2 regions of the Brevundimonas aurantiaca genome follow, and region 1 is predicted to be linked to the other one. Evidence: riboswitches for the same ligand, from Rfam matches in the RefSeq annotation. Region 1 holds a riboswitch; the other holds the start of a gene.
What was found. Region 1 has a riboswitch for glycine ahead of JMT67_RS03675 (TonB-dependent receptor domain-containing protein). Riboswitches for the same ligand answer to the same signal wherever they lie in the genome.
Positions count from the first base shown of each region.

Region 2: it holds a riboswitch for glycine, as region 1 does, so the genes downstream of both, gcvT (glycine cleavage system aminomethyltransferase GcvT) here and JMT67_RS03675 (TonB-dependent receptor domain-containing protein) in region 1, are expected to answer to the same signal.

Region 1 covers NZ_CAJGVD010000001.1:737,216-740,621, reverse strand. The annotation lists gene JMT67_RS03685 (response regulator transcription factor) at 1-233, opposite strand, end outside; gene JMT67_RS03680 (ABC transporter substrate-binding protein) at 440-1,378, shown strand; glycine riboswitch at 1,585-1,672, shown strand; gene JMT67_RS03675 (TonB-dependent receptor domain-containing protein) at 1,848-3,406, shown strand, end outside.
Region 2 covers NZ_CAJGVD010000001.1:1,135,066-1,138,471, reverse strand. The annotation lists gene gcvPA (aminomethyl-transferring glycine dehydrogenase subunit GcvPA) at 1-47, opposite strand, end outside; gene gcvH (glycine cleavage system protein GcvH) at 113-478, opposite strand; gene gcvT (glycine cleavage system aminomethyltransferase GcvT) at 617-1,732, opposite strand; glycine riboswitch at 1,788-1,873, opposite strand; glycine riboswitch at 1,877-1,972, opposite strand; gene JMT67_RS05660 (class 1 fructose-bisphosphatase) at 2,130-3,101, shown strand; gene pncA (bifunctional nicotinamidase/pyrazinamidase) at 3,098-3,406, shown strand, end outside.

The DNA.
Region 1 (3,406 bases):
AGCATCAGGACGGGCGTCTGCGATCCCCGCCGTCTGAAGGCCTTCAGGACCTCGAAACCGTCGATGTCGGGAAGGCCGATGTCCAACACGGCGGCGTCGAACCGCTCCGTCGCTTCCAGATGAAGGGCTTGGTCCCCGCTGTCGGTGGAGCGGAGTTCGAAACCGACCGCCAGAAGGCTGGCCTCGAGCGAATGCCGAAGCGCCTTGTCATCCTCGACGACCAGTATTCTCATGGCGATGCGAAGGAGCGGATCATGAGCGGTACAATAGCGGGAAACCCGCCCCGGTGAAGACGGACCGGAGACATCTGCTTCTCGGGCTCGCGGGGGCGGGGGTTTCGGCCTGCGCGGGCGAGCCGGACGGGGTCGCGACGGCGCCCCGCGTCCGATGGCTTGCCAGGCGCGAGGGCGGGCTGCACATCCTCACGAACACCAGCCTGATGGGGCCTGTGCTGGCGGCGTTTCAACGGCGCTGGCCCGAGATCGCGGTGCGGCTCGAGGACATCAACTCCACCCTGATCGCGAACCGAGTCCAGTCCCGCGCCGCCTCCGGACTGGAGGGGCCGGATCTGGTCTGGAGCACGGCGATGGACGTGCAGGTCAAGCTGATCAATGACGGCTACGCCCAAGTTTACCGATCGCCGCATCGGGGAGCCATGCCGGACGGCTCGGTTTGGCGAGACCAGGCGTTCGGAGTGACGGCCGAGCCCGTCGTCTTCGCCTATAATCGCAGGCGGTTGCCGTCGGAGATCGTGCCGCGCAGCCACGCCCAACTGCTCGAACGGCTGTCCACCGACGCGGACCGGTTTTTCCGCCGGGTCACCCTGTATGACGCCGAACGCAGCGGGGTGGCGCTTCTGCAGTTGTCGGCCGACATCCAGATCTATCCCGACGCCTGGGCCCTTATGACTGCCCTGGGGTCTACTCGTCCGCGTGCCGATACGTCCGGCCAAAGGATGATGGGCCAACTGGCCGACGGCCGCATGGCCTTCGCCTACAATATGAACCAGTCCTACGGGGCGTCGTGGGTCGCCCGGGCGCCCGATATCGGCCTGGTTACGCCAGAGGACTATCATCTGTCCGTCTCGCGCGTGGCCTTCATACCCCGCAACGCGGCCCACCCCAACGCCGCCCGGCTTTTTCTGGATTTTCTTTTATCGCGTGAAGGGCAGAGGATCATCGCCGGCCTGGGGGTCCGCCCGGCGCGCGACGACATTCTCGCCGAACGTCGCGCCTTGATCCCAGGCGCTCGGCCGGTTCGGGTTGGACCGGCCCTGCTCGCCAATCTCGACCAGGCGCGTCGCGAGCGGCTTCTACAGCGTTGGCGGGCCGCCATGCAGGCGGCGGAACGGGCGCCGCAAGACCCTACGGCGCCCTAGGCTTTCCTGTGGATAAGTCTGTTTCTTCCGGAGGCGGTGTTTCTGTCACGTCGCTTTCACCGATCCTGCGGTGACCGATAATCGCTGGGCGACAAGCGACTGACGCGCTTTAAAAGCGGCATGTTAGTGCACGACTGTGCGAATTAGAGCATTATAATTGCGAATAGAGGCGATTTGACAGCCATCCGTTGGTCGATCTTACTCACTTCAGCAAGGCGGGAGAGATCGGTTCCCGCCGACGCCGAAGGCGCAACCGCCCCGGAAACGCTCAGGCAAACGGACCGTCTTGCTGAAGGAACGCTGGAGAGAAGGTCGAATCCGGGGGATGCGGCCTCGCCGAAGGAGAAAGGGTCGGCGAACGGCCCGAAACTCTCAGGCCCAATGACAGCGGGGGCGAACAGGCGCCGCAGAGCGCCGGTCGCATTGGGCAACCCTGGGGAGGGGCGTCGTCGCCATGAGGAATCTCGCTTTGTCTCGTCTTAATCGCAACCTGACCTATTATTGCAGCGCCATCGCGCTGATGGCCTGCGCCACCTCTGTCCACGCCCAGGAGGCGGGCGCCCCAGAGGATGCGGCCTCGGTCGATGACATCGTCGTCACCGCCTCCCGGATCGACCGCGCCGGCTTCGAGGCGCCGACGCCGACCATCCACCTTTCCGCCGAGGATCTGTCGGTCGGCGCGCGGCCGAATATCGCCGCCGCCCTCAACGACATGCCTCAATTCCGCGCCACCACATCGGCCCAGACGACCGGCACCAACACCGGTGCGGGCAATGCGCCGGTCGATCTGCGCGGCCTGGGCATCAACCGGACCTTGGTCCTGATCGATGGGCGTCGCGTGTCCAGCGAAAACGATCTGAACGCCGTGCCGTCGGTGCTGGTCAAGAGCGTCGACGTGGTTACGGGCGGCGCATCGGCCGCCTGGGGCTCAGGCGCCGTCGCCGGCGTCGTGAACATCGGCATCGATCGCTATTTCACCGGCGGCAAGCTGGGCGCCGAATACGGCGTGTCCTCCTACGACGACGCTGAGCAGGAACGGTTCGAAGGCGCCTGGGGCACAGACTTCGCCGACGGGCGCGGCCATTTCGTCATCGGCGGCGAATACCTCGACAACGAAGGCGTCATCCCCAAAGCGTCGCGCCCGAATATCGGCCGATGGGCCACCGTCAACGGCGCCCTGCAGCCGGACGTCGGCTTCGCCAACGCCGCTTACGGCGGTCTGATCCTGTCGGGCGTGAACCGCGGTAAGGTGTTTAACCCGGACGGCACGCTTCGGCCTTTCGATTACGGCACAGTCAGCGGAACCAACTCGATCGGCGGCGAAGGTCCGTCCAATGACGATCTCAGCCCCCTGGTCACGCCGCAGCGCCGCTACACCGGCCTGGCCAGCGCCGTCTATGAGATCAATGGCAAGCTGCGGGTCACGGCCGATGTCCGTCACTCGCGGATGTGGAACGACTATGTCTGGTTCGGCGATCACGATCGCGGCGACCTGACCATCAGCATCGACAACGCCTTCTTGTCGTCCACGATCAAGCAGCAGATGGCGGCCGCTGGCCAGACGTCCTTCACCTTCGGACGTTTCAACTCCGATCTGTCCTATTCCACGATCGATTTCGAGCGCGTCACCACCCAGGCCACTCTGGCCGTGGACGGCGAGTTCGGCGACAGCTGGCGCTGGGGCGCCTACTACAGCCACGGTGAGTTTGAGAATAATATCGATACGCCCGGTTTCCTGCTGAAGACCGAATTCGCCAATGCGGTCGATTCCGTAATCGATCCCGTGAGCGGTCGAGCCGTCTGCCGCGTGACCCTGACCAATCCCAACTCGGGCTGCGTGCCGATCAATCTCTTTGGCCTGGGCGCGCCGTCTCAGGAAGCCATCGACTATGTCACCGGCACGCCTCAGCAGCGGGCCACCACCAAGCTGGACGTCGCCGGCGTCAGCCTGCGTGGCGAGCCCTTCAGCCTGCCGGCCGGCGACGTGTCGATCGCCGTCGGCCTGGAAGCCCGCAAGGAGCAGACCGA
Region 2 (3,406 bases), 400 kb from region 1:
GCGAGCATCGCCGTGCGGTCGTCGGGCGTCAGGGGGAGATAACGCATGGTCTTGTCCTGGGCCATGAAAGGCCGAAGACCCGCTGACTCTTAATCAGCGGGTCCGATGGGGCTTAGAGGGTGGCGAGGAAGGCGTCGTAGGCGGCCTGATCCATCAGGGCGTCCAGCTCCGAGGCGTCCGACACCTTGATCTTGGCGAACCAGCCGTCCGCTTCCGGGGCCGAGTTGACGGTTTCAGGAGCGGTCGACAGGGCGTCATTGGCCTCGACCACTTCGCCCGAGACGGGGGCGTAGACGTCCGAGGCGGCCTTGACACTCTCGACCACGGCGAAGCTGGCGCCCTTGGCGACGGTCTTGCCGACTTCCGGCACTTCCACGAACACCACGTCGCCCAGGGCGTCGGCGGCGTGCTTCGAGATGCCCACGGTGGCGATGTCGCCGTCCAGGCTGACCCACTCGTGATCCTTGGTGAATTTCATTTCTCTTCTCCATCTCCCACCCCGTCATCCTCGGGCTTGACCCGAGGATCGGAGGCGGATCGTTCTCTGTGTTGATCCCGACGCAATGCGGCGGATAATCCGGCCCTCGGGTCAAGCCCGAGGGTGACGGGGTGAATGTTACGCCTTCGGCTTCCGGTAATAGCGTTGCGCCACGAAGGGCATGGAGACGACTTCGGCGGCGGCGGACCTGCCGCGCACGATGACCTTCAGCTCCGTACCCAGCGCCGCAAAGGCCGGCGGCACGAACCCCATGGCGATGTTCTTGCCCAAGGTGGGGGAGGGGCCGCCCGAGGTGACCTTGCCGATGACATTGCCGTCTGCGTCGGCGATCTCGGCGCCTTCGCGGGCCGGGGCGCCTTCCTTGACGATCAGGCCGATGCGGACGCGAGACGGGCCATCGGCCAGTTCCTTCAAGATGCGGTCGGCGCCGGTGAAGTCCGCGCGCTCCTTGCGCGACTTGGACAGGGCAAAGGTCAGAGCCCCTTCGACCGGCGAGGTCGTCGGGTCGATGTCGTGGCCGTGCAGCGGCAGGCCGGCCTCCAGGCGCAGGCTGTCGCGGGCGCCAAGGCCGATCGGCTTGACGCGGGCGTCTTCCAGGATGGTGTTCCAGACGCGCTCGGCCTGGTCCGCCGGGACCGAAATTTCATAGCCGTCCTCGCCGGTATAGCCCGAACGCGAGACATAGCAGTCGACGCCGAACAGCATCAGCCGGGCGCATTCCATAAAGCCCATTTCCGCCAGGATCGGTTCGTGGGCGGCCATGACCTCGGCGGCTTCCGGCCCCTGGATGGCGATCAGGGCGCGGTCGTCCAGAACCGTCAGCTTGGCGTCGCCTTCCAGGTTCGCCTGCCAGAAGGCGAAATCCTCGTCCTTGTTGCCGGCGTTGACGACGACGAACAGGCCGTCGTGATCCGGGCGGCCGGCCATCAGGTCGTCGATGATCCCGCCGTCGGTGTTCAGCAGCAACGAATACTTCTGCTTGCCCGCCTTCAGGATTTCATAGTCGCCGGGCACGAACCGCTCGAACTGGGCGGTGGCGTCGGCGCCGGTGATCTTGCACTGGCCCATGTGCGACACGTCGAACAGGCCGGCGTGTTCGCGGGTCCAACGGTGCTCGGCCAGGACGCCCTCATACTGGACCGGCATGTCATAGCCGCCGAAGCCCACCATCCGGGCCCCCAGGGCGCGGTGCGCGGCGTTCAGGGGCGTGGTCTTCAGGGTCTGATCGGTCATGGTTCAGGCTTTCACGGTCGCGTGTTGTGGCGGAGCTCCGCCGTCCTCGCGCCCCCGCTGTCCTGAAGCCTGAGAGATTCCGGCGACCAAATCATGTCGCCTTGCTCCGTCGGCGCGCCCGTGAAGAGCGGCTTTCCAGCGTCCGTATGCTTCGCGGTCCGTTTGCCTGAGCGTTTCCGGGGCGGTTGCGCCTTCGGCGTCGACCCGCCGAGGCGCGCCGATCTCTCCCGCGAGAGCAATCGACCTAAGCCACCGACTCCGGCCGCAAGTCAAGCGCAGGCGTGTTTTGACGCCGCCTTGTCGCACTTCCTGACATCCGGCGTCGGCTCGCCCTTGCTCTCCCTGCGTCCGCCCGCCAAGAACGGAGCGTCCCTCTCCGCCGCTCCGGACCGATCCCATGACCGCCGACCGCACCCGCCTCGACGCCCACATCGCCGCCCTTGAGGTTCCGGAAGGGCTGAAGACGGTCCTGACGGTCGCCGCCGCCACCTGCGCCGACATCAGCACTCTGGTCGCCGGCGGCGCCCTGGCCGGGGCCTTGGGCGCCTCGGGCCAGATCAATGTTCAGGACGAGGAGCAGAAGAAGCTCGACGTCATGACCAACGACATGCTGACCGACGCCCTTCTGGCCTGTCCCGCCGTCGCCGGCGTCGCTTCGGAGGAGATGGACGAGGTCCAGCCCGCGCCCCATTCGACCGGCGACTATCTGGTCCTGTTCGACCCGCTGGACGGCTCGTCCAACATCGACATCAACGCCATGGTCGGCACCATCGTCTCGGTGCTGAAGTCCGCGACGCCTTCGCCGACCGAGGCCGACTTCATGCAGCCCGGCCGCAATCAGGTCGCCGCCCTCTATGCCCTGTACGGCCCCCAGACCATGCTGGTCCTGACTACGGGCGCAGGGGTCAAGGGCTTCACCCTGTCGCACGACGGCGACTGGATCCTGACCCACGACGCCATCGCCATTTCGCCGGACACCAAGGAATTCGCCATCAACATGTCGAACCTGCGCCACTGGGCCGAGCCGGTGCAGACCTATGTGGGCGATCTGCTGAAGGGCGACGAGGGCCCCCGGGGCAAGAATTTCAACATGCGCTGGGTCGCCGCCATGGTGGCCGACGTCCACCGCATCCTGATGCGCGGCGGCGTCTTCCTATACCCCTGGGACAAGCGCGAGCCGAACAAGCCCGGCAAGCTGCGCCTGATGTACGAGGGCAATCCCATGGCCTTCCTGGTCGAACAGGCCGGCGGCAAGGCGACGACGGACGGGACGCAGCCCATACTGGACATCCAGCCCGAGCATCTGCACCAGCGCATCCCGGTCGCCCTGGGCTCGGCCAACGAGATCGACGCCTACGCAAGCGCATGATGAAGATCGGTCCGACTGACGCCCTTCTGGTCATCGACCCGCAGAACGACTTCTGCGAGGGCGGGTCTCTGGCGGTCGCGGGCGGGGCGGGGATCATGCCGCTGATCAACCGGCTGGCCGAACGGGTCGACTGGGTGGTCCTGACCCAGGACTGGCACACGCCGGACCAGATTTCGTTCGCCTCCAACCATCCCGGCGCGGCTCCCTTCACCGAGATCGAGGTCGCTTACGGCCGCCAGATGCTGTGGCCCGATCACTGTATCCAGGGCTCGCCCGGCGCGGACTTCCATCCCGACGCGGCGCCT